One region of the Variovorax sp. PBL-H6 genome, then DNA from elsewhere that is predicted to be linked to it. Evidence: riboswitches for the same ligand, from Rfam matches in the RefSeq annotation. Region 1 holds a riboswitch; the other holds the start of a gene.
What was found. A riboswitch is a leader RNA that binds a small molecule or an ion and turns the genes downstream of it on or off. The one in region 1 is predicted to bind glycine.
Positions count from the first base shown of each region.

Region 2: linked by a shared signal. The riboswitch ahead of gcvT (glycine cleavage system aminomethyltransferase GcvT) and the one ahead of G3W89_RS02510 (D-amino acid dehydrogenase) in region 1 are both predicted to bind glycine.

Region 1 is NZ_LR594659.1:503,077-515,034, forward strand. It holds gene G3W89_RS02495 (Re/Si-specific NAD(P)(+) transhydrogenase subunit alpha) at 1-193, shown strand, start outside; partial or broken gene G3W89_RS02500 (proton-translocating transhydrogenase family protein) at 213-530, shown strand; gene G3W89_RS02505 (NAD(P)(+) transhydrogenase (Re/Si-specific) subunit beta) at 544-2,031, shown strand; gene G3W89_RS02510 (D-amino acid dehydrogenase) at 2,093-3,397, opposite strand; glycine riboswitch at 3,486-3,590, opposite strand; gene treF (alpha,alpha-trehalase TreF) at 3,761-5,449, opposite strand; gene G3W89_RS02520 (SDR family NAD(P)-dependent oxidoreductase) at 5,436-6,203, opposite strand; gene G3W89_RS02525 (class I SAM-dependent methyltransferase) at 6,560-7,252, shown strand; gene G3W89_RS02530 (thiamine pyrophosphate-requiring protein) at 7,509-9,299, opposite strand; gene G3W89_RS02535 (aldose 1-epimerase) at 9,406-10,323, opposite strand; gene G3W89_RS02540 (SMP-30/gluconolactonase/LRE family protein) at 10,328-11,248, opposite strand; gene G3W89_RS02545 (SDR family oxidoreductase) at 11,345-11,958, shown strand, end outside.
Region 2 is NZ_LR594659.1:2,795,354-2,807,311, forward strand. It holds gene G3W89_RS13195 (YbfB/YjiJ family MFS transporter) at 1-518, shown strand, start outside; gene G3W89_RS13200 (carboxymuconolactone decarboxylase family protein) at 555-1,148, shown strand; gene G3W89_RS13205 (DUF3014 domain-containing protein) at 1,369-2,256, shown strand; gene G3W89_RS13210 (hypothetical protein) at 2,266-2,436, opposite strand; partial or broken gene G3W89_RS33305 (YciI family protein) at 2,621-2,710, opposite strand; gene G3W89_RS13220 (NAD(P)H-hydrate dehydratase) at 2,781-3,659, opposite strand; gene G3W89_RS13225 (histidine phosphatase family protein) at 3,659-4,426, opposite strand; gene gcvP (aminomethyl-transferring glycine dehydrogenase) at 4,507-7,410, opposite strand; gene gcvH (glycine cleavage system protein GcvH) at 7,457-7,828, opposite strand; gene gcvT (glycine cleavage system aminomethyltransferase GcvT) at 7,879-9,051, opposite strand; glycine riboswitch at 9,090-9,203, opposite strand; glycine riboswitch at 9,215-9,317, opposite strand; gene G3W89_RS13245 (hypothetical protein) at 9,335-10,246, opposite strand; gene G3W89_RS13250 (TRAP transporter large permease) at 10,534-11,811, opposite strand; gene G3W89_RS13255 (TRAP transporter small permease) at 11,846-11,958, opposite strand, start outside.

The DNA.
Region 1 (11,958 bases):
CGGCGTCACGCTCGTGGGCGAGACCAACCTGCCCGCCCTCGTGGCCGCCGACGCCTCCTCGCTCTACGCGCGCAACGTCCTCGACTTCCTCAAGCTCGTGCTCCCCAAGGAGGGCGGCTTCAAGATCGACCTCGAAGACGACATCGTCGCCGCCTGCCTCATGAGCAGGGACGGCCAAGTGACCCGCAAGTAAGAACGAGGAAGCACAGCCCATGGACCCCGTCTCCCACACCGTCATCAACCTGATCATCTTCGTGCTCGCCATCTACGTGGGCTACCACGTCGTCTGGACCGTCACCCCCGCGCTGCACACCCCCCTGATGGCCGTGACCAACGCCATCTCCGCCATCGTCATCGTCGGCGCCATGCTCGCAGCCGCCCTCACCACCAGCTGGCTGGGCAAGGGCATGGGCGTGCTGGCCGTGGCGCTCGCCGCGGTCAACGTCTTCGGCGGCTTCCTCGTCACCCGGCGCATGCTCGAGATGTTCAGGAAGAAGGACAAGAAGGCCGCCCCCGCAGCCGCCAAGGCGGGGGCCACTGACCATGTCGATGAACATCGTCACCCTGCTGTACCTGGTCGCCAGCGTCTGCTTCATCCAGGCCCTCAAGGGCCTGAGCCATCCCACCACCTCCATCCGCGGCAACCTCTTCGGCATGGCGGGCATGACCATCGCCATCCTCACCACCGCCGCGCTGATCGTGCAGCTCGCCGGCGGCAAGGGCCAGGGCATGGCCTGGGTGCTGCTGGGCCTGGTCGTGGGCGGCGGCTACGGCGCCTGGCGCGCCAAGACCGTCGAGATGACCCAGATGCCCGAGCTGGTGGCCTTCTTCCACAGCATGATCGGCCTGGCGGCCGTCTTCATCGCGGTGGCCGCCGTGGTCGAGCCCTGGGCCTTCGGCATCACGCCGCCTCCGGTCGCCGCGGTCCTCGGCGCCAACACCCCCGAAGGCGCGTACCTGGTCGACGGCTTCGCGCGCTTCGCCATTCCCGCGGGCAACCGCCTCGAGCTCTTCCTGGGTGCCGCCATCGGCGCCATCACCTTCAGCGGCTCCGTCATCGCCTTCGGCAAGCTCTCGGGCAAGTACAAGTTCCGCCTGTTCCAGGGCGCACCGGTGCAGTTCAAGGGCCAGCACATGCTCAACCTGGTGCTCGGGCTGCTGACCATCGGGCTCGGGCTGGTCTACATGGCCACCGAGAGCTGGAGCGCCTTCTTCCTGATGCTGCTGCTGGCCTTCGTGATGGGCGTGCTGATCATCATCCCGATCGGCGGGGCGGACATGCCGGTGGTGGTCTCGATGCTCAACAGCTACTCGGGCTGGGCGGCCGCGGGCATCGGCTTCAGCTTGAACAACGCGATGCTCATCGTGGCCGGCTCGTTGGTGGGCAGCTCCGGCGCGATCCTGAGCTACATCATGTGCAAGGCGATGAACCGCTCGTTCTTCAACGTGATCCTGGGCGGCTTCGGCGGCGAGGCGACGGCTGCCACCGGCGCAGCCAAGGAGCAGCGCCCGGTCAAGAGCGGCAGTGCGGACGATGCGGCCTACATGCTCTCCAACGCCGAGACGGTGATCATCGTGCCGGGCTACGGCCTGGCGGTGGCGCGTGCGCAGCACGCGGTCAACGAGCTGGCGCAAAAGCTCACCGAGAAGGGCGTGACGGTGAAGTACGCGATCCACCCGGTGGCCGGGCGCATGCCGGGGCACATGAACGTGCTGCTGGCCGAGGCCGAGGTGCCCTACGACCAGGTGTTCGAGATGGAGGACATCAACGGCGAGTTCGCGCAGGCCGACGTGGCGATCATCCTGGGGGCCAACGACGTGGTGAACCCTGCTGCGCTCACCAAGGGCACGCCGATCTACGGCATGCCGATCCTGGAGGCGTACAAGGCCAAGACGGTGATCGTGAACAAGCGCTCGATGGCCGCGGGTTATGCCGGGCTGGACAACGAGCTGTTCTACATGGACAAGACCATGATGGTCTTCGGCGACGCCAAGAAGGTGGTCGAGGACATGGGCAAGGCGATCGAGTAACGCGAGGCGGCCCCCTGCTCGCAACAGGACGTGCGGGCGGGGCGTGGCCCCGCTCTTTTTCCTAGGCCTGCGCCAACTGGATTGCCGGTCGCCTCGACAAGCCCCCGGTGAACGCGAAGTCCACCTCGGGCGCAAGCCCGCTCACGATGCGCGCGATCGACTTGCCCGAGCCGCATGAATGCGTCCAGCCGAGCGTGCCATGGCCCGTATTGAGGAAGAGGTTGGGCATCTTCGTCGCGCCGATCAAGGGGACATTGCTGGGTGTCGCTGGCCGAAGACCTGTCCAGAATTGCGCCTGCGTGCTGTCTCCGGCGCCGGGGAACAGTTCTTCGACGCGCCGCACGATCGCCTCGCAGCGAACGCGGTTCAGGTCGCGGTCGTAGCCGTTGAGTTCGGCCGTGCCCGCGACGCGCAGCCGGTCGCCGGCGGCCGACGTGTAGCGAGAAAACACGAGCTTGAATTCATCGTCCGTCAACGACACCTGGTAAGCCTTGGACGCATCCTTGACCGGCAGGGTGACCGAATAGCCTTTCGCCGGATAGATCGGCAGCCGGATGCCCAGCGGTGCCGCGTAGAGCGGGCTGAGCGAACCCATGGCGAGCACGAAGGCATCGCCGCGGATGCGTTGGAAGCGACCTTCGTGGTCGGTCGCTTCGACGTGATCGACCTGACCGCCAGCCTCGCGAATCGCGGTGATCGTGTGGCTCATCAGGAACTTGACGCCCGCTGCTGCGCAGATGTTGACCAGTTCGCGCGCGAAGCGATTGGCGTCGCCCGACTCGTCTTCGGCCGTGTAGGTGGCGCCGGCCAGCTGCGGTCGGATGTGCGCCAGGGCGGGCTCGATCTTCACCGCCTCCTCGGCCGAAATTACCTCGCGCTCACAGCCCAGTGCGCGCATTTGCTGCGCCGGCTTCAACGCACCGTCGAACTCCTTCTGCGTGGTGTAGAAGTGCAGGATGCCCTGCGTGCGTTGCTCGTAGGCAAGACCGGTGTCGGCGCGCAATTGCTGCAGCGTCTCGCGGCTGTAGGTCCCCAGGCGCACGATCTGCTCGATGTTGTGGCGCGTGCGCGCGGGCGAGCATTCCCGCAGGAATTGCAGGCCCCAGAGCCATTGACGCATATCCGCGCGAATGCGAAACAGCAGCGGCGCATCTTCCTTGCCGAGCCATTGCAGTACCTTGATGGGCGCACTCGGGTTAGCCCAGGGTTCGGCGTGGCTCACCGAGATCTGCCCGCCATTGGCGAAGCTGGTTTCGGCGGCCGGCGTGGCCTGGCGGTCGATGACCGTCACTTCGTGGCCGAGTTGCTGAAGGTAGTAAGCCGAGGTGACGCCGAGCAGGCCGGCGCCGAGAACGATCACGCGCATATCAAACCCTTTGAAGGTTGCAGCGCTCGAACGCACGGAAACGGAAGCTCTTTGAAAAACGGGAGCAACCGGACTGTGAATCCGAGTTGCCGCTCCCCCTGTCCTCGGTACCTGAGAGTTTCACCCGCGGCGCCCGCGGCGGGTTTGCTCCTTCGGTGCATCACGTGCGTGATGGCTCTCCAGACGGCTTTGACACTTGGTGCAGTACAGGCTCGTTGCGTGAGCCGACCTGAGCGTTCATGGGAGTTTGCGCCTTCGGTGGGACCGTCTTCTCAAGTCGGTCCGCTCTCCTGCGGCTGCGAGTCTAGTCGAGTCGCTGTTGAATGTCGAGGACGCAGCCGCCACGCCGGCGCCGACAACCGCTCACAGGTGCCGCGGCGACGGATCATGCGAGACGCAGCGCCCGGCACTGTGTCTCGGCCGTTTCTGCAACAGCGCGCTCGTGACGCCGTTCGTCCACCCGAACCCGTCCTGCAACGGATACTCCCCGCCGCCGCCGCCCGCGGATCGCTCTTCCTTTACCGAGCGCAGCGCATACTTTTCGACCAGCTTGCCCTCGCGTTCGTACACCGCCGCGACGGTGGCGAGCCAACGGCTCGCGATCGTGCTCGAGAGCGACCGGCATCCGTAGGCGGCGAATCCCCAAATCCCCATCCACTGCAGCGGCGCCCAACCATTGGGCCGGTCCCATTGCTGGTCACTCCAGTACTCCGTGGTCGACAGTCCGCCCGGGGCGAGCATCCTTGCCGACACGGTCCCGGCCAGCGCTCGTGCCTGCGCCGGATCGGCGAGTCCCACGAAAAGAGGGACGACGGATGCGGCCGTCAGGCAGTTCCGCCGCGCGTCGCTGCGCCAGTCGTAGTCGAAGAAGGCTGCTTGCCCGGAGTCCCAGCAAAGTTCGATGACCGCGGTCCGACGTTCACGGGCGCGATCCGCAAACTCGCGGGCGCTCGCCGCATCGCCGGTACGCTTCGCAAGTTCCGCGATCTTCGCCTCCAGCTTGTAGAGGAACGCGTTGAGGTCGACCGGCAGTATGTCCGTGGTGCAGATGCTCGTCAGCGAGGGTGCCGTGGCGGCGCGCGCGTGCAACGGCACCGGGCCGCGGCCACGTGGCGGCGCTTCGCGCAACCAGCGCGTGCTGAAGTCCCAGCCCGATTCGCACGCAGCTCGCAGATGGCGGTAGACCTCGGCGGGCTCGCGCCGGCATGCCCTCACCGTTGCCACATCCTCGAGCCACGACTCCTCGCGGGGCGTGTCCCGGTCGTCCCAGTAGCGATTGAGCAGCTTGCCGTCGCGCAGGCGCACGACGCGGCGCCCCGCCTGGCCGGGTGCGAGCCCCTCGCATCCTGCCATCCAGTAGGCATGCTCCTGGCGCAGCTGCGGCAGGAACTTCGTCTCTTCCGCGGCACCGTACCGCTGCGCGAGCTCGACCATCAGCGCAAACACCGGCGGCTGCGAGCGGCTCAGGTAGTACGTTCGCGTCCCATTCGGAATGTGCCCGTAGGTGTCGACCAGGTAGGCGAAGTTGTGGACCATGTCGCCCACCATCTGCGAGTGACCAGCGCCGGCGAGTCCCAGCATCGTGAAGTACGAGTCCCAGTAGTAGAGCTCGCCGAAGCGCCCGCCCGGCACCACGTAGGGATGCGGCAGCTGCAGCAGCGAGGCATGCGGCGGATGCACGCGGGGATGCCGAGTCAGGACTTTCCAGAGGCTCCCGATGTGCTCGCCGATGGGTTGACCCGGAACCGAGACGTACTCGCCGGTTGGAGGATGCGTGGGCCTGAAGTTCGCGTGCACGAATTCCGCGAGGTCGAAACCCGGCTCTCGGAATCTGGCGCGGTAGGCCGCGAGGATGGCTGCCGGTTCGCCGCGCGGGGCGCAGTCCACGAAGGTCTTGCTGTCGGAGAAGATGCTCGACTGCTGGACCGCGGTGAACAGCTCCTGGTAGCGATCTGCCGGCGTGAGCGTGTCGGGCGCGGGCGCCTGCGCTGCCTTTCTCGAACGCTGCGCGTCACCTTGTGTGCCGAGCACCTCGTAGTCACTGCTCGGCATAGTTCCAGAGCAAGCCGCCATCCACCACGCTCGTCGTGCCCGTGATGTAGTCGGCGTCCGCAGAGGCCAGGAAGGCGGCCATGCCCGCGACATCGCCGGGCCGGCCCAGGCGCTTCAGAGGAATGTTCGCGAGCAAGGCATCGCGCATGGCGGGGTCGTTCAGCACGCGCGCATTGATGGGTGTCTCGATGGCACCCGGCGCGATGTTGTTGACGGTGATTCCGAAAGGCGCGAGTTCGATCGCCAGATTGCGCGTCATCATCCTCATGCCGCCCTTGCTGATGCAATAGGCAGCGAAGTGAGGGAAGGGCAGGTCCTCGTGGACAGAGCTGATGTTGATGATCCTGCCGCCGCGGCCGGCCTGCTTGCACCGGGCCGCAAAGGCCTGGGCAAGGAAGAACGCCCCCTTCAGGTTCACGTTCATCACCTCGTCGTAGTCGGCTTCGGCCACGTCGAGAAAGTCCGCTCGCCTCTCGATGCCTGCGTTGTTGACCAGGATGTCGATCGCCCCGAGCTGATCGGCCACTCTCACGAACGCTGCCTGCAACGGCTCGATCTGCGACACGTCGCACGGCATCACGACGCATCGGCGACCCAGGCCTTCGATCTGAACGCGCAGGGCTTCCGAGCGTTCATCAGCCTGGCGGACATTGAGGGCAACGTCGGCGCCCGACTCTGCAAGACGCAGTGCGATGGCCTTGCCGATCCCCTGCGAGGCGCCGGTGACCAAGGCAGTCTTGTCGTGCAGATCCATCGAACAGGCCTCCAGAACTTACGGGCACGCGGTAAAGACGATTCCACATGGTGATCGAGCACCGTAGACCTTCGCGACGGCGGGTGCATGTAGGAGCGGGCCGCGCAAGCATCACCGCGGGAACGCACTTGCGCCGTGCCGGGTTTTGCGGAACCCTTTTGCTGCAACTTAGGGAATGGCCACTGCCCGGAAGGTGACCCCTCGTGCGATCGCAGTTCGGGCACCCGGCTTGCTCTGACCGGTGAAAGAAGCTTCTTCGTGCTTCGGGGAGATGCCTGCCGGCACTCCCGTAGGAGCGAGGATCCCCATGATCTGCGCGCAGGCGCAGCAACGCCGCACAGCCTGGAGGCTAGACGATGAAGGAAAGCAGAGCACGATCGGAAGACTTCGGCCCGCCCAGTCTCTCCGTCGAATCGAAGCCCGAGAGGGCCCTATCGGAGGCAGGGGTCGCCCGGGCCTACAAGCGTCTCGCGCCGGTCTATGACCTGCTTTTCGGGCAAGTGCTCGAACCCGGTCGAAGGCGGATGGCGGAGATCGTGCGCAAGCTGCAGCCCGCGTCGCTTCTCGAGGTCGGCGTCGGGACCGGGCTCGCCTTGGCCCACTATCCGCACACTTCGAGAATCGTGGGCATCGACCTGTCCCGCGAAATGCTCGAGCGGGCGCGCGAACGTGCGCGTGCCCTGCCGGACCACCAGATCACCGTCGAGTACATGAACGCGGAGCGCACAAGCTTCGCGGACGGATCGTTCGACTGCGTCACCCTGCCTTACGTACTCTCCGTCACGCCGCGGCCAGCCGAACTGGTGCGCGAGATCCGCCGCATATGCAAGCCGGATGGGACGATCGTCGTGCTCAACCACTTCAGTGGAAGCAGGTTCTGGTGGCTCATGGAGCGGGCCTTTCGCTCTGCGGCCGAGCACGTCGGCTTTCGATCCGACTTCCGGTACGAGGAGCAGATCCTCTCGCACGATTGGCAAGTGGCCAGCATCGAGTCCGTCAATCTGCTCGGCCTCTCCAAGCTCATCGTGCTGAAGAACCGCCGGGCCTGAATGGGGGCTCCCTTCTTCGCACACCGACCGCCCTGCGGTACCCAGCATGCTGACTCCTTCGACGACGATGCGCTACCGGGAGCCCGGGGCCGAATGCGCGGCCAGTTCGCCCCAGTGGCCGGCGAGCCTTCGGCAGAACTCGTGTCCATAGGTCGCGGAGCCGACCGCGTTCAGCGCCAGGATGGCCCAGCCACGCGCGCACAGCACCTGCCAGAAGACATCGGCCCCGCGGCGCTTCCATCAAGGCTGGAACTCGTCACTCCTTCTTTTCCGGAAGGATGTGACTGAGCACCTGCCGCGCCGTGTTCGCGATCATCGAGGCGCCTTCTGCATCGCCCTTGACCAGCGACGTGACGAAGTTGCGCGCCTGCTTCAGGTTGATGTGCGGCGGGAGCGGCGGCACCTCCGGGTCGGTCTTGAATTCGAGCAGCACGGGCCGGGTCGCTGAAAGCGCCCTGTCCCATGCGGGGCCGACGGCCTCTGGCTCGTCGACGTAGATGCCTTCCAGGCCGATGAGTTCTGCGAACTTGTGATACGGCACATTCGGCAGCGTCTGGCTGGCCTCGAACTTCGGATCGCCTTCCATGATGCGCTGCTCCCAGGTGACCTGGTTCAGGTCCTCGTTGTTGAGGACCATGACGATCCAGCGCGGATCGCTCCATTGACGCCAGTATTTCGCCACCGTGATCAGCTCGGCCATGTTGTTCATCTGCATGGCACCGTCCCCGACCATCGCGATCACCGGGCGATCGGGATGCGCGAACTTCGCGGCAATCGCGTAGGGCACGGCGGCCCCCATCGAAGCGAGCCCGCCCGACAGCGAGCACATCATTCCGCGCCGCACCTGGATGTCGCGCGCATACCAGTTGGCGCAGGAGCCGGAGTCGGAGGTCAGGATGGCGCGGTCGGGCAGCCGCCGCGACAACTCCACGAACGGCAGCTGCGGATTGACGGGCGTGGCCGCCGCCATCGCACGTTCGTGAAGCGTCTTCGCCCACGCGTCCTTCCAGCCGGCGATGTCTTCGCGCCATCCGGTGTCGGTCTTCTGATCGAGCAGCGGGAGCAATGCCTGCAGCGTGGCCTTGACGTCGCCCTCGAGGTTGACTTCCATCGGATAGCGAAGCGACAGCATGCCGGGGTCGAGGTCGACCTGGACCCCGCGCGCCTGGCCCTCCTTAGGCAGGAACTCCGCATAGGGAAAGCCGGAGCCCAGCATCAGGAACGTGTCGCAGCCGGCGATGAGTTCGTCGCTGGGCTTGGTGCCCAGGAGCCCGATGGAACCGGTGACCCACGGCAGGTCGTCGGGCAGCGCCTGCTTGCCCAGCAGCGCCTTGGCGGCGCCGGCGCCGAGCTTGTCGGCGACGGCGATGATCTCGTCGGTCGCCGCATTGCCGCCCGCGCCCACGAGCAGGGCCACTTTCCTGCCGGCGTTGAGCGCCTCCGCCGCCCGCGACAGCTCAGCCTCGGCGGGCAGCACGCGCGGCGCGGACCAGCCGACACCGGAGAAGACCGAGCCGTGTGCACGAGGCGGCTGCTCCATCGGCATGTCCTGCAGGTCGTTCGGGATGATGAGCGCGGTGACGCACCGGCGCCCGAGCGCAATGCGGGCGGCCCGGTCGATCAGGTGGCGAACCTGGGCGGGCACGCTCGCGGTGGCGACGAAGTCGGCGGCCACGTCCTTGAACATCGCGTTCAGGTCGAGTTCCTGTTGATAGTGCGAGCCGATCGCCGTTCTCGCCTGCTGCCCGACGATCGCCAGCACCGGCACGTGGTCCATGCGCGCGTCGTAGAGGCCGGTGATCAGGTGCGAAGCGCCGGGGCCGGAGGTGGCCAGGCACACGCCCAGTTCGCCTGTGAACTTGGCATGCGCCGAGGCCATGAACGCGGCCATCTCCTCGTGCCTGGCCTGCACGAACTCGAACTTGTCGCCGGCGCGCGCGAGCCCACCCAACAGTCCGTTGATGCCATCGCCCGGATAGCCGAAGATCCGGCGAATGCCCCATTGGTGCAGGCGCTGCCAGAAGAAATCGGAGACTTTTTCAGCCATGCTGGCGTGGTCATACACGGCGGCGGTGCCCGCGGTCTGTCGGACATCCTCGATGGATTGCCGCAGGCAGGCCAGCGGCTGCCGTCACCTGCGCGTCGCTATCCCTTCAAAGGGCGCGGACGCGCCATTGCATGCGCATCTTCAGCGTCTGCCCGGACTGCAGCGTGCGCAGCCCCGGCCGTCCTTGCAGGTGAAAGGCGTCGATCGGCTGGGTGATCGGCTCGAAGCAGAAGGCATCGCCGTCCCGGGGCCGATACATCAGGCAATAGTGGCGCTCGGCACCTCCGTCCTGCGCGAAGTCCGGCATCGCCAGGCTGAGCTGCAATCCGTGCTCCGGCCACTCGATGCGCGCGTGGCCGCCCCAGCCGGTGTAGGCGTTGTCGACGAAGCTGCCAAAGGCGGGTGCGCCGCGCCGGAGGTCCCAGTCCTGCGGAAGGTCCTGCGTGTGCCGCGTCGGCAGCGGGTCGCTGCCGCAGAGCCAGACACCTTGCACCGGCGCGACGACGCGCGTGCCCGCCGTTCGCATGAACCAGGGATGCACGCCCAAGCCGTAGGGCAGCGGTGCCTGGCCCAGATGCCGGACCTCGAGCGTCTGATCGAGGCCGCCGTCGACCAGGCGAAAGTGCTGGCTTGCCTCGTATTCGTACGGGTTGTCGTCGAAGCGCCGTGACTGGAGCGTCATCGTGGCGGCATCGTCGGCCAGGCCGTCGAGCTGCCAACCCTGCAGCCAGCCATCGCCATGGATGGGGTAGGGCTCGCCCGCGCGATTGGGGCGCACCGGCTGGAATTCGCCCGCCGCTTCGAAGCCGCCGCCGCTGATGCGGTTGGACCACGGCACCATCGGGAAGGAGGCCGTGCGGTACAGGTCGGGCGTGGCGCCGTCCCACGGCCGCCACAGGTCGAAGGGCCCCTCCGCGCGTTCGATCTGCCAGGCAGCGACGCTGCCGCCGAGCGAGGGCACGAGGCCCAGGCGCTGGCGATCATGGCGAAGCCAGACCACGGGGTGCGCAGGGTTCGCACTCATGGGTTCAGCCGCCGAAGCGGAAGGCCGGCAGTCCGGGGCTGTCGACCTCGATCGCGAACAGCCCGCCGGCCAGCGGCTCGGCTGCGCGGCGGGCTTCGTCCAGCCCGGTGCTGGCCGAGGTGATGTACAGCGTGCGCAAGTCGGGTCCCCCGAAGGTGCAGTTGGTGACCTGGCTCACCGGCAGCCCGATGCGCCCCAGCTCCTCGCCGCTGGATGGGTGGTGGCAGCTCACGCAAGCGCCGGCCCAATGGGCGATCCAGAGCCGGCCCGCCGCGTCGGTCGTCATGCCGTCGGGCAGGCCGTCGCCGCGCGCGAAGCGCAGCCAGAGCCGGCGATGGGCGACGGTGCCATGTTCCGGGTCGAAGTCGTAGGCATGGATGCCGCCCTGGGCCGTATCGTTGAAGTACATCGTGCGGCCGTCCAGCGACCAGGTCGGTCCGTTGGTGACCGCGAAGCCGCTGTCATGCTGGCTGCACTTTCCATCGGGGTCGAAGCGGTACAACGCACCACTGGGAGCCACGCAGTCGAAGTCCATGGTGCCGCCCCAGAAGCGGCCGCGGGCATCGCACTTGCCATCGTTGAAGCGGTTGGTGAGAAGTTGCGGCTCGGGCCGGTGCAGCCACTGGGGCCCGGCGCCTGCGTTCGCCGGATCGAAGAAGGCGAAGCCGCGCCGCAGCGTCACGATCAGGCCCGGTGCGTTCTCGCGTTCCGCGAGGGCCGAGATCTCTTCGGTGAAGTCCCACTGGTCCTGCTTGCCCGTCGCGGGATCGAGCCGCCACAGGCGTTTTTCGAGAATGTCGACCCAGTACAGCGCCTGTTCGCGCGCCGACCACAGCAGCCCTTCGCCGAGGCTCGCGCCCGCGGCGTGGATGCAGCGCAGCGTGCCTTCGAAGCGCGGGGCGGGAAAGGTCGAGGAAGGGCTCACGGGTTGTCTCCGGTGCAAAGTGCGCGGGCCACTCGGTGCCCTTGACGCGCCGCATCGTAGCAAGGCATATTGATAAGAGAAAGTAGTCAGACGCGTATGCATCGATACGCAGTTTGCAATGTCAACTCACAGGAGACCTTCTTGACCGACACCGTCGCAGGCGCGCACGCGTCTCCTGCTTCCACTTACCCGAGCCTGCGCGACAAGACCGTGTTCGTGACCGGCGGCGGCAGCGGCATCGGCGCCGCGATGGTCGCCGCCTTCGCCGAACAGGGCGCGCGGGTCGCCTTCATCGACATCGCGGAAGACGCCAGCGCGGCGCTCGCGGCGCAGATCGCCGAAGCCGGCCATCGCGCACCGTGGTGGCGGCGCTGCGATGTGCGCGACATCGCCGCGTTGCAGGCTGCGATCGCCGATGCCGGGCGCGAGCTCGGCGACTTTTCCGTGCTGGTCAACAACGTGGCCAGCGACGACCGCCACACGCTCGAGTCCGTCACGCCCGACTACTACGACGAGCGCATGGCCATCAACGAGCGGCCGGCCTTCTTCGCGATCCAGTCTGTGGTGCCCGGCATGAAGCGCCTGGGCGGCGGGGCGGTCATCAACCTCGGCTCGACCGGGTGGCAGGGCAAGGGCGGTGCGTACCCGTGCTATGCCATTGCCAAGTCTTCGGTCAACGGGCTCACCCGCGGGCTGGCCGTGAACCTGGG
Region 2 (11,958 bases), 2.3 Mb from region 1:
TCTGCTACGGCCTGCTCGGCTTCGGCTACATCCTGCCCGCCACCTTCCTGCCGGTCCTGGCGCGCGCAGTGGTCGACGATCCGGCCGTCTTTGGCGCCGCCTGGCCGGTGTTCGGCGCGGCCGCTGCAGTCTCCACGATCTTCGCGAGCCTGGCATTGCCGAAGGTGGCGCGGCGCCATGTGCTGGCAGGCAGCCATGCGCTGATGGCCGTGGGTTGCCTGCTGCCGGTGCTGCACCTGTCAGCGCTCACCGTACTGCTGGCGGCGCTGCTGGTGGGCGGCACCTTCATGGTCGCGACCATGGCCGGCATGCAGGAGGCGAGGGCGCGTACCCTCGGCAACCCCACGCGCGCGCTGGGCCGCATGACCGCCGCCTTCGCGATCGGACAGATGGTCGGGCCGGTGCTGTCCTCCCTCCTCAGCGGCAGCGCCCAGGGCTTTGGAGGTCTCTTCATTGCACTGGCGATTGGGGCGCTGGCGCTGGCCGGCAGCGCCTGGTGGCTGGCGCGTGCCGCATGATCCGCGCACCATCTATTCGCTGAAAGGAAACGATCCATGTTCGAACAAGGCCACACCCTACCCTGGTCCGAGCGCCTGCCCATGCCCGCCGCGGACACCCTGTCCGACGCGCAGCGCAAGGCGGCCCAGACGCTGATCGACGGGCCGCGCAAGGGCGTCTTCGGCCCCTTCATCCCGCTGCTGCAGAGCCCGGTGCTGATGGAGCGCATCGGCAGCCTGGGCGAATACCTGCGCTTCGGCAGCCAGCTCGATGCGCGCGTGCGCGAGCTGGTGACCTGCGCGGTCGCTCGCGAGGTCGGCAACCAGTTCGAATGGCTTCTGCACGCGCAGGCGGCGGTCAAGGCCGGCGTGAGCACCGAAGCCATCGAGGCGCTGCGCCAGGGCCGCCGCGCCGCGCCCCTGGCCGACGACGAGCAGCTCGCGCTCGACTTCACGCTCGAGCTGGTGCGCCACCATGGCGTGAGCGAGCCCACCTATGCCGCCGCCGAGTCCCACTTCGGCAAGCAGGCCGTCGTGGAACTCAGCGCGCTCGTGGGCTACTTCGCGATGGTGTGCTGGGTGATGAACGTGGCGCACACGCCGGGCAAGGCCGCAGAGGGGCAGGCGGGGCTCGAAGCCTTTCCGCTGTAGAGCCACAAAGCAGCACACGAGCCGCCGCACGGCCGCTCCGAAGGCGAACAGCACCGTAGCCGAAGGGGAAAGTACTCCCGTGAACCGCGCGGAACCACTGCACGCGAAGGCGATCCGACGGGGCTGAGCCCCCACCGTCACAGGCCGTTACCAGCGCCGCGGCTGCTGTCGCGCCGGATTGGCGTCCAATGGTGGAGCTCATGAAAAGGAGAGATGCCCCATGCCCGAACGTGAGTTCGACGATTTGAGGCCGGCGCGCGAGTCCTCGCTGTGGATCCTCGTGGTGCTGGTGGTGCTGGCGCTGGGCGCCGGCGCAGTCTGGTGGCGCTGGTCGCACCAGCAGGCCGCCCCGATCGAAGCAAGCCCGGCCGCCACTGCGCCGGAGCCCGAGGTCCCGGCGCCGCCGCCTGCCGCGGCTGCGCCGGTGGAGCCGCAGAACCCGGTCGACACCACGGCAGACGCCACCGTGCCCAAGCTCAACGACGCCGACGCCTACGTGAACTCCGCACTGGCCGAGCTGCTCGGTGCCAAGGCCGTGGCCAGCTTCCTGCAGACCGACGGCTTCGTGCACCGCTTCGTCGCCACCGTCGACAACCTGCCGCGCGACCAGGCCGCGGCGCGCATCTGGCCGGTGCAGCGCACGCCCAAGCGCTTCATGGCCAGCGGCAGCGGGGAGGCGCAAGCCATCAGCCTCGACAACGGTGCGCGCTACACGCCTCTCGTGCTGTTCGCCGAATCGGTCAACCCTCAGCGCGCGGCAGTGCTCTACCAGAAGCTCTACCCCTTGTTCCAACAGGCGTACGAGGAGCTTGGCTACCCCAACCGCCATTTCAACGACCGCCTGGTCACGGTGATCGATCACCTGCTGCAGGCGCCCGAGCCGGCCGGCCCGCCGCAGGTGAAGCTGGTCGAGATCAAGGGCGACACGCCTTCCGAGCGGCCGTGGGTGCACTACGAGTTCGTCGACCCCGCGCTCGAATCGCTGTCGGCCGGGCAGAAGATGATGATCCGCAGTGGCCTCGTCAACGAGCGCCGGCTGAAGGCAAGGCTGCGCGAATTTCGCGGGCAGATTGCTGGCGGCGCGCTCGCGAAGAAGAAGGCCGAATAGTCATCTCGGTTATCGGGGCCCGTGCTGCCCTTCACTCGGCAGCGGGCTTCCCGAGCAGGCCAGCGCACGCATCAACAGCAACTTGCGATCGCGTGCGTTGCGCGTGAGCGAGGCGGCGTGCTGGAACTCCTTGCTCGCCTCGGCCTTGCGGCCGAGCTTGGCCAGCAGGTCGTCGCCCACGTCGTCATCGAGCGAGGCATCGACTGCGGCCTCGCCGCTCTGTGCCGGACATGATGGGCATGCGGGCGTCCAGGCAGTGCCATGCCGCTTTTTACCCGGCGACGGGATGGATCTCGACCTCGGGCCGTGCGTGCGCGAAGGGATAGCGCCGGACCCAGTCGATGGCTTCGTCCATGTCCGCAAAGGGCGCGCGCTTGAGCCATTCGATGGCTTCGTCCCTGGAGCGCACCTGCCAGGGCCAATAGCCGGCGATCAGCTCCTTGCTCTCGCTGAAGAGGGCGATGATCGACAAGCGTGTTGTGAATTATTGCAAGGGCCTTCCCCACGAGGCAGAGAAATGCCGCTCAGCGGGCGAACTGCCGGATCAAGCCTGGCACTTCCGCGGCCAACTCGCGCGCCAGATAACCCAGCGGGCCTACGCGCCGGCCCAGGTTCTTGCCCGCCTTGGCATGCACCACGACGGCCCAGGCTGCGGCGTGCTCCGGCCGCAGCCCGCGCGCCGCGAATCCGCCCATCAGACCGGCCAGCACGTCACCTGAACCCGAGGTAGCCAGTCCGAGCGAGCCGCCCTTGAAGCACCAGGCGCGGTGTTGCGGAGTCGCGATCACGGTGCTTGCGCCCTTGAGCACGACGCAGGCGTTCCAGCGCATGGCGGCCTCGCAAGCGACCGCCAGCGCGTCGTGAGCGACCGCCTCCTTGGGCAGGCCGGACAAGTGCGCCATTTCGCCCGCGTGCGGGGTCAGCAGCACCGGCTGGTCGAAGGCTCGTTGCGTTGCCACCGACATCGCGATCGAATCCAGCAGAACGGTGCACCCCCGGAAAAGTGGCAGCAGCCTGCGCACGAAAGCCATGCTGCCGCGCTCGTCGCGCAAGCCCGGCCCGATGACCACGGCCGCGACCTTCTCGGCAAGCGGCGCCAGCGCCTCGCAGCCGCGCGCGGCGATACCGCCGCCACGCGTTTCGGGCAATGCGATGACCCGTGACTCCGGGATCGCGAGCGCCAGACCCGGCGCGATGGACGCGGGGCTGGCGATGGCGAGCTTGCCCGCGCCGGCCCGCAGCGCCGCGGTACCGGCGAGCAGCGCGGCGCCGGGCAGCTCCGCACTGCCCGCAATCACCAGCACCTGTCCACGCGCCTCCTTGTCGCCGTCCGGCCCGGGATCGGGCAGCGGCCAATGCGCCAGCGACGCTTCGGTCAGGGCTGCGGCGCGCGGACGGGCCATCAGGGTTTGGGCGCCGTCGGCTGGTCGGGGGCGCGGGTCACCGGCGTGGCGGCTTCGCGCAGCGGTGCGAGGAAGTTCACCAGGTCGAGCTGCAGCACCTCGTCTGCGTCGCCGCGGCGCTTGGCGCAGTAGGAGGTCACGGCGCAATTCGGCACGTCTCCCTGCCGGTCGATATCGAGGATCTGCTTCTCATCCATATGCTCGATCAGGTAGCGCAGGCAGTTGACGATGACCTGGTGCGCCACGACCAGCACGCGCTGGCCGGCGTACTCGCGGGTCACCATCTCCAGGAGGCTGCGCAGGCGCAGGATCACGTCGCACCAGCTTTCACCCCCGGGCGGGCGGAAGTAGAACTTGCCCACGTGCAGGCGCTGCGCGTCGAGTTCGGGATGCTTCTGCCGGATCCCGACCTTGGTCAGCCGGTCAAGGACGCCGAATTCCTTTTCCCGCAGGCGCTCGTCCATGCGCAGCTTCATCCTGTCGCCCGACAGGCCGCCATGCTCCGCGACGAGTTCCGCTGTGTTGCGGGCACGCACATAAGGCGAGCAGAGGATCACCTCCGGCTTCTCCTGCTCGCGCAGCCTGGCAAACCACTCGCCGAGCGCAATCGACTGCTCGACGCCGAGCTCAGAGAGCGGCACATCGATGTCGCGCCACGCAAGCTCGATCAGCGGAAGCCCGCCGGCTTCAGCCGCGTCGCGCGCGACATTGCCGGCGCTTTGACCGTGGCGCACGATCCAGAAGGTTTGGGGCCAGTTCGATTGCATGGGCGAGGGCCATGGTAGGAAGCCCTGCCCGCGTGCCTCGTAGGCAAAGACCTATTTCGGCCGATGCGCGCCCGGCGCCATCACGCGTAGTCGGCGACCGGCACGCAGCTGCAGAACAGGTTGCGGTCGCCGTAGACGTTGTCGATGCGGCCGACCGGCGGCCAGTACTTGGCGTCCTTTACCGAGGCGATCGGGAAGGCGCCGAGCTCGCGCGAGTAAGGGCGGGTCCATTCGCTGGCCAGCAGGCTGTCGGCGGTGTGCGGCGCGTTTTTCAGCGGGTTGTCCTCGCGCGGCCAGATGCCTTCCTCGATGCGGCGGATCTCGCCGCGGATCACGATCATCGCGTCGATGAAGCGATCGAGCTCGGCCAGCGGCTCGCTTTCGGTGGGCTCGACCATCAGCGTCCCGGGCACCGGGAAGCTCAAGGTGGGCGCGTGGAAGCCGTAGTCGATCAGGCGCTTGGCCACATCTTCGGCGGTCACGCCGCTGCTGTCCTTGAGCGGACGCAGGTCCAGGATGCACTCGTGCGCCACATGGCCGTTCGGGCTGGCGTAGAGGGTGGGGTAGTGGTCCTTGAGCCGGGCACTGATGTAGTTGGCACTGAGGATCGCGGTCTCGGTCGCGGCCTGCAGGCCTTCCGCGCCCATCATGCGGCAGTACATCCAGCTGATCGGCAGCACCGCCGCGTTGCCCAGCGGCGCGGCCGACACGGCGCCGACGCCGTTCGAGGGAAGGCCGCTGCTCACATGGCCGGGCAGGTAGGGCACCAGGTCCTCTACCACGCACACCGGCCCCACGCCGGGCCCGCCGCCGCCGTGCGGGATGCAGAAGGTCTTGTGCAGGTTGAGGTGGCTCACGTCGCCGCCGAACTCGCCCGGTGCGGCCACGCCGACCAGCGCGTTCATGTTGGCGCCGTCCACGTACACGCGGCCGCCATGGGCATGCACGATTTCGCACAGCTCCTTGACGCGGGTCTCGAACACGCCGTGGGTGCTGGGGTAGGTGATCATCACGGCGGCCAGGTCGTCGCGGTGCTGCTCGCAGGCGCGCGCCAGATCGTCCATGTCCACGTTGCCCTGCGCGTCGCAGGCGGTCACCACGACCTTCATGCCCGCCATCTGCGCGCTGGCGGGATTGGTGCCATGGGCCGAGGAGGGGATGAGGCAGATGTTGCGGTGGCCGTGGCCCTGGGCTTCGTGGTAGGCCTTGATCGCCAGCAGGCCCGCGTACTCGCCCTGCGAACCGGCGTTGGGCTGCAGGCTGATGCCCGCGTACCCGGTGGCTTCGCAGAGCCAGGCACGCAGCTGCGCATCGAGCTCGGCGTAGCCGCGCAACTGCTCGGCCGGCGCGAAGGGGTGGATATTCGCGAACTCGGGCCAGGTGATGGGGATCATCTCGCTCGTCGCGTTGAGCTTCATGGTGCAGCTGCCCAGCGGGATCATGCTGCGGTCCAGCGCCAGGTCCTTGTCGGAAAGGCTGCGGATGTAGCGCAGCATCGCGGTCTCGCTCTTGTGGGTGTTGAACACAGGATGCGTGAGGAAGGCGCTGGTGCGGCGCAGGTCCTGCGGGATGCGCGCATCGACCGCGGCCGAGAGCTCCTCGAAGCGCGGCATCGGCGTGCCGGCGGGCACGAACAGGGCCCACAGCGTCTCGATGTCGGCACGCGTGCTGGTCTCGTCCAGCGAGATGCCCAGGTGCTGCTGCAGGCCCTGGCGCAGGTTGACCGCCGCGGCTTGGGCCTTCTCCACGATCTTCGGCGTGTCGTCGCCGGTCAGGACCGTGAGCGTGTCGAAGGCGGTGGCATTGGCGAGCTCGCGGCCCATCTGCTCGAGGCCTTGCGCCAGGATCGCGGTAAGGGCAGCCACGCGCAGGGCAATGCGGGTCAGTCCCTCGGGCCCGTGGTAGACGGCATACATGCTCGCCACTACCGCGGGCAGCACCTGGGCGGTGCAGATGTTGGAGGTGGCCTTTTCGCGGCGGATGTGCTGCTCGCGCGTCTGCAGCGCCAGGCGGTAGGCCGGCCGGCCCTGCGTGTCGACGCTGACGCCCACCAGCCGGCCCGGCAGCGAGCGCTTGAACTCGTCGCGGCAGGCCAGGTAGGCCGCATGCGGCCCGCCGTTGCACAAGGGCATGCCGAAACGCTGCGTGGTGCCGCAGACGATGTCGGCATCCCATTCGCCGGGTGGCGCCAGCAGCGTGAGTGCCAGCAGGTCGGCCGCCACGCAGAAGGCGGCGTCGCACGCGTGGGCGTGGCCGGCGAGCGGGCGCAGGTCGTGCACGTGGCCCGTGGTGGAGGGGTATTGCGCCAGCGCGCCGAAGAAGTCGCCGCTTGCCATCAGGTGAGGCAGGGTCTCCGAGACGGTGCTGACCTTGACCTCGATGCCCAGCGGCGCGGCGCGCGTCTTGATGACCTCGATGGTCTGCGGATGACAGTCGCCGGAAACGACGAACACGTTGCTCTTGCTTTTGACGCTGCGGCGCGCCAGCGTCATTGCCTCGGCCGCGGCGGTAGCCTCGTCGAGCATGGAGGCGTTGGCGATGGCCATGCCGGTCAGGTCGCACACCATGGTCTGGAAGTTGAGCAGCGCCTCCATGCGCCCCTGCGAGATCTCCGCCTGGTAGGGCGTGTACGCGGTGTACCAGGCCGGGTTCTCCAGCACGTTGCGCAGGATCACGCCGGGCGTGTGGGTGCCGTAGTAGCCCTGGCCGATGAAGTTCCTCGCCACCTTGTTCTTCGCCGCGATGCCGCGCAGTTCGGCCAGCGCGCCGGCTTCAGTGACCGGCGCGGGCAGGCGCATCGGGTGGCTGCGGCGAATGGCCGGCGGCACGATGCCGTCGATCAGCTCGGCGCGCGTGTTCGAGCCGACGACAGCGAGCATGCGCACCTCGTCCTCGGCCTCGATGCCGATGTGGCGGGCGATGAATTCGCCCGCGTTCTCGAGATCGGCGAGGGTGGGCGGAGAAGGCAGGGTGGACTTCGGCATGGTTGGTGAACAGGGTGGCAGGATCAGGAAACCTTGGCAGTCCGCTTCAGGCCTCGTCGGCGAACTTGTCGTAGGCGGTCTTGTCGAGCAGGGCGTCGACCTGTGCGGGCTCGGTGATCTTCATCTTGAAGAACCAGCCTTCGCCTTCGGGCGCGCTGTTGGCCAGCGAAGGATCGGCGCGCAGCGCCTCGTTGACCTCGGTGATCTCGCCCGAGACAGGCATGAACACGTCGGCCGCGGCCTTGACCGACTCGACGACGCCGGCGACCTCGCCCTGGGCATAGCCTTGGCCGACCTGCGGCAGGTCGACGAAGACCACGTCGCCCAGCGCATCCTGTGCATGCAGCGTGATGCCGACCGTGGCGGCCCCGCCCTCGGCGTTCACCCACTCGTGGTCCTTGGTGTACTTGATGGTCATGGAATGGCTCCTGGGAAAGAAATGGAAATACGAGGTCGAGCGGCAGGTCTTCAGCCGCGGTAGTAGCGGGCGGGTACGAAAGGCAGGGTAGTGACCTCCATCGGCACCGGCTTGCCGCGCACAATGGCCTGCAGGCGGGTGCCGGGCTCTGCGTAGGCAAGGGCAACATAGCCCATCGCGACCGGCCGGTCCACCGTGGGGCCGAGCAGTCCGCTCGTGACCCGCCCGATGTCGACGCCTTCGAAGGACTGCAGCGCCGTGCCGTCGCGCACCGGTACGCGCTCCAGCGCCACGAGGCCGACGCGCTTGCGCTTGAGTGTCTCGTGGTCGACATGCCCGGCGCTGCCGGCGTCGGCCGTGAGCTGCGACAGCACCCTGGCGGCGCCCGGAAAGCCGCCTTCGCGCGCGCCGCCGCTGCGCCGCACCTTCTGGATCGCCCAGTTGAGCGAGGCCTCGACGGGGGTGGTTGTGTCGTCGATGTCGTTGCCGTAGAGGCACAGGCCGGCTTCCAGCCGCAGCGAGTTGCGTGCGCCCAGGCCGATGGGCTGCACCTCCGGCTGCGCCAGCAGGAGCCGAGCCAGGGCTTCCGCATCGCGGCCGGCAACAGAGATCTCGAAGCCGTCCTCGCCGGTGTAGCCGCTGCGGGTGGCAAAGGCCGCGATGCCGCCGATCTGCACCGCGCCACCCGTCATGAAGACGAAGCGCTCGATGCCGGGCGACAGGCGTGCCAACACCGCGGCGGCCTGCGGCCCCTGCAGCGCGAGCAACGCGTGATCGGGTAGCGGCCGCACCTGGCAGCGCTGGCCGATCCTTGCCTGGATGTGCGCGATGTCGCCGGCCTTGCAGGCGCCATTGACGATCACGAAGATCGAGTCGTGACCTTCGTTGAAGAACATCAGGTCGTCGAGGATGCCCCCCTCGTCGTTCAGGAGCAGGCCGTAGCGTTGCTTGCCGGGTGCCAGGCCGATCACGTCGACGGGCATGAGGGTCTCGAAGGCTGCAGCGGCCTCGGGCCCGACCAGCCGCAGCTGGCCCATGTGCGAGATGTCGAACAGGCCGGCCGCGGTGCGCGTGTGCTTGTGCTCGGCCATGAGGCCGGCGGGGTACTGCACCGGCATCGAATAACCGGCGAAGGGCACCATGCGGGCGCCGAGCTCGACGTGAAGGTCGTACAGGGGGGTCTTTTGCAGATTGTCGGAAGCGGAGGCCAAGGCACTCTCCATCAGGGGGGCAGTCCGGATCCATGGCGGTCAGGCCATGGGCCACCCCTGCTGTCCGCTTTACCTGAGAGATTCGCCCCACGATCGGGGTTTGCTCCTTCGGTGGGCAACCTTCGCTTCAAGGCAAAGCGTCGCCTCTCTCCAGCAAGGAAACGCCCGATACCCGGGCGCCTCGTCAGTCCTTTTGCCTGAGCGTTCGGGCCCCTTGTTCGATGGGCCCTGCGCCTTCGGCGGCCCCGCGCTGCGAGGCTCTCTCCTGACCGGCCGAGTGTAAGGGAAACAGGGCTTAGGACCGCTCCAGCCGCAGCCGGCGCAGCAGGAATTTCTCCCATAGCTTGTCCGAAAGGAACTGCAGGGAGCGCCGGATGTGCTCGCGTGCATTGCGGGCGTCATACGGTGACCGGATGTCGGCGCCGAGCTGCCGCGCGCGCAGGCTCAGCATGTGCTCCGACAGGCAGCAGCGCGCCTTCATGCGCAGGTCCTCGAAATTGTCCGGGCCGAGCGGACTGGCCTTGTGCCATTCGTGGTCCCATTTGAAACCGCGCTTCTTCTGCACGCCCTGGCCCTCGTCGCTGATGAGCCAGGCGGACACGAAATCGACATAGGGCTCGCCCACATGGTCGCGGAATACGCCCCGCTCGGGCTCGAAGCGCTCGTTGACCAGCGAATCGAGCAGTGCGTTGCCGGGCGAAAGCGTGCCCAGCCGGTGGCGCAGCGTGTCGTTCATTGCAAAGCAGTAGGTCGACACCCATTCGAGCAGCGGTCCCATGGGGGTCATCGTCGAGCGAGGGAAATCGTTGATCTCGCCGAACAGCCACGGGGCCGGGTGCAGTGCGAGCTTTCGGATCTCGCCGCCGAAGCGCTCGAGCCGGCGCTCGCTCCAGGCGTGGTTGAGCGCGACGGTGTCGTTCGAGAAGAGCCACACGTCAGGCTGCTCGCCGCGCGAGAGCAGGGTCTCGATGCCGCTGTCCCAGCCGGAGAACTCGCGGTTGCTGTTGTCGCCGGGCACCACCAGGCCCTGCTCGGAAGCCATGCCGGTTGCGCTTTCGGCGGGCCTCGCGCGGGCGTTGTCGACGATCACACTCGAGAAACGGTCGCCGTCCTGGGCCAGGCGGGTTCGCAGCTTTTCCAGGACCTGGAGCGAACGGTCGCGGTGCTGGTCGCCGAATTCCAAATGAACGAAACCGTAGCTTGTCATGCGTGCAGGGGAGAGAAGAAATCAGGTGCGGGCGGGCTTCGCCCATGCGTCGCTCGCCGTCGCGAGCTTCGCAAATATTACCCCTCGATGCAGAGAGCGGCGATGCTGTCTGCGGGAGCGGCTCGAATTCCCAAGCCTATTCATGAACGAGGGGTCTCCCTTGTCAGCGAAGACGCCGTGTCGCCGACCGCCCTGTAACCCCTTGTTCTCGTTGCACGGCCTCCTCCTCGCAGTGCCACCGGATGCACCCTGATCGAGCCTCGGCTCAGGCCGCCGCCGGGTCTGAACTACTTCGCATAGACAAGATCGCGCAGCCCGAGAGAAATGCCCGGCACGTAGGTGATGACCATCAGGCAGGCCAGGATCACCAGCACAAAGGGGATCAGGTGCGCGACCATGCGGTCCAGCGAAATGCGCGCCACGGTGCAGGCCGCGAACAGGTTGACGCCGAACGGCGGCGTGATCATGCCCAGGGCCAGGTTGACCACCATCACGAGCCCGAAGTGCACCGGGTCGATGCCGAAGTGCTGCGCAACCGGCGCGAGGATCGGCGCCAGCACGATGATGGCCGCGCTGGTCTCGATGAACATGCCGATGATGAAGAGTGCCGCGTTGACCCCGAGCAGGAACATGGCCGGCGACTTCAGCACGGCCTCGAGCCAGTGGCCGATGGCCTCGGGCACGCCGGCGCGCGTGATCAGGAAGGCGAACAGGCCCGCGTTGGCGATGATGAACATGATCACCGACGACGAGATCACCGACTTGCGCAGCACCGCATAGAGCTGCTGCGGCTTGATCTCGCGGTAGATCAGCAGGCCGACGACGAGCGCGTAGAGCACGGCCACGGCCGAAGCCTCGGTGGGGGTGAAGATGCCGCCGTAGATGCCGCCGAGGATGATCACCGGCATCAGCAGCGCCCAGCCCGCGCGCCAGGTGGCAATGCCCACGCCCAGGCGGCCATCGCCGTCGTTCTTGCCGAGGCCCTTGACCTTGCAGTAGATGTAGACGAAGCCCATCAGCGCCAGGCTGATCAGGATGCCCGGGCCGAAGCCGGCGATGAACAGTTCGCCGATCGACACCTCGGCGCTCACGCCGTAGAGGATCAGCGGGATCGAGGGCGGGATGATCACGCCCAGCTCCGCGCTCGTGGCCTGCAGCGCCGCCGCGTAGCTGGTGGGGTAGCCGTGCTTGATCAGCGCCGGGATCAGGATGGCACCGATGGCGAAGGTGGTGGCCACCGAAGAGCCCGACACCGCGGCGAAGATCATGCAGGTGAGCACGCAGGTCATCGGCAGGCCGCCCTGTACGCCGCCGACCAGGCTCTTGGCGAACTCCACCAGGCGCCGCGAGATGCCGCCAGTCTCCATCAGGTTGCCGGCGAGGATGAAGAAGGGAATGGCCGCCAGCGGAAACTTGTTGATGGCGTTGAACATCTCCTTGACGGAGATCAGCATGTTCGCGTTCGAGGCATGGATGCCGACGATGGAGGCCAGTCCGATCGAGACGGCGACGGAGACGGTGAGTGCAAAGCACACCACCATCGTGGCGACCATCACGGGGGTCATGGGGCACCCACGCGTGTCACTGCGTGTATTGCGATCATTGCGCGGTCTCCAGTTCCTGCCGCTGCGGATCGAGCAGGTTGCCGATGATGCCGATGATGCTGAACAAGCCTCCGACGGGCATTGCCACGTAGGCCCAGAACATCGAGA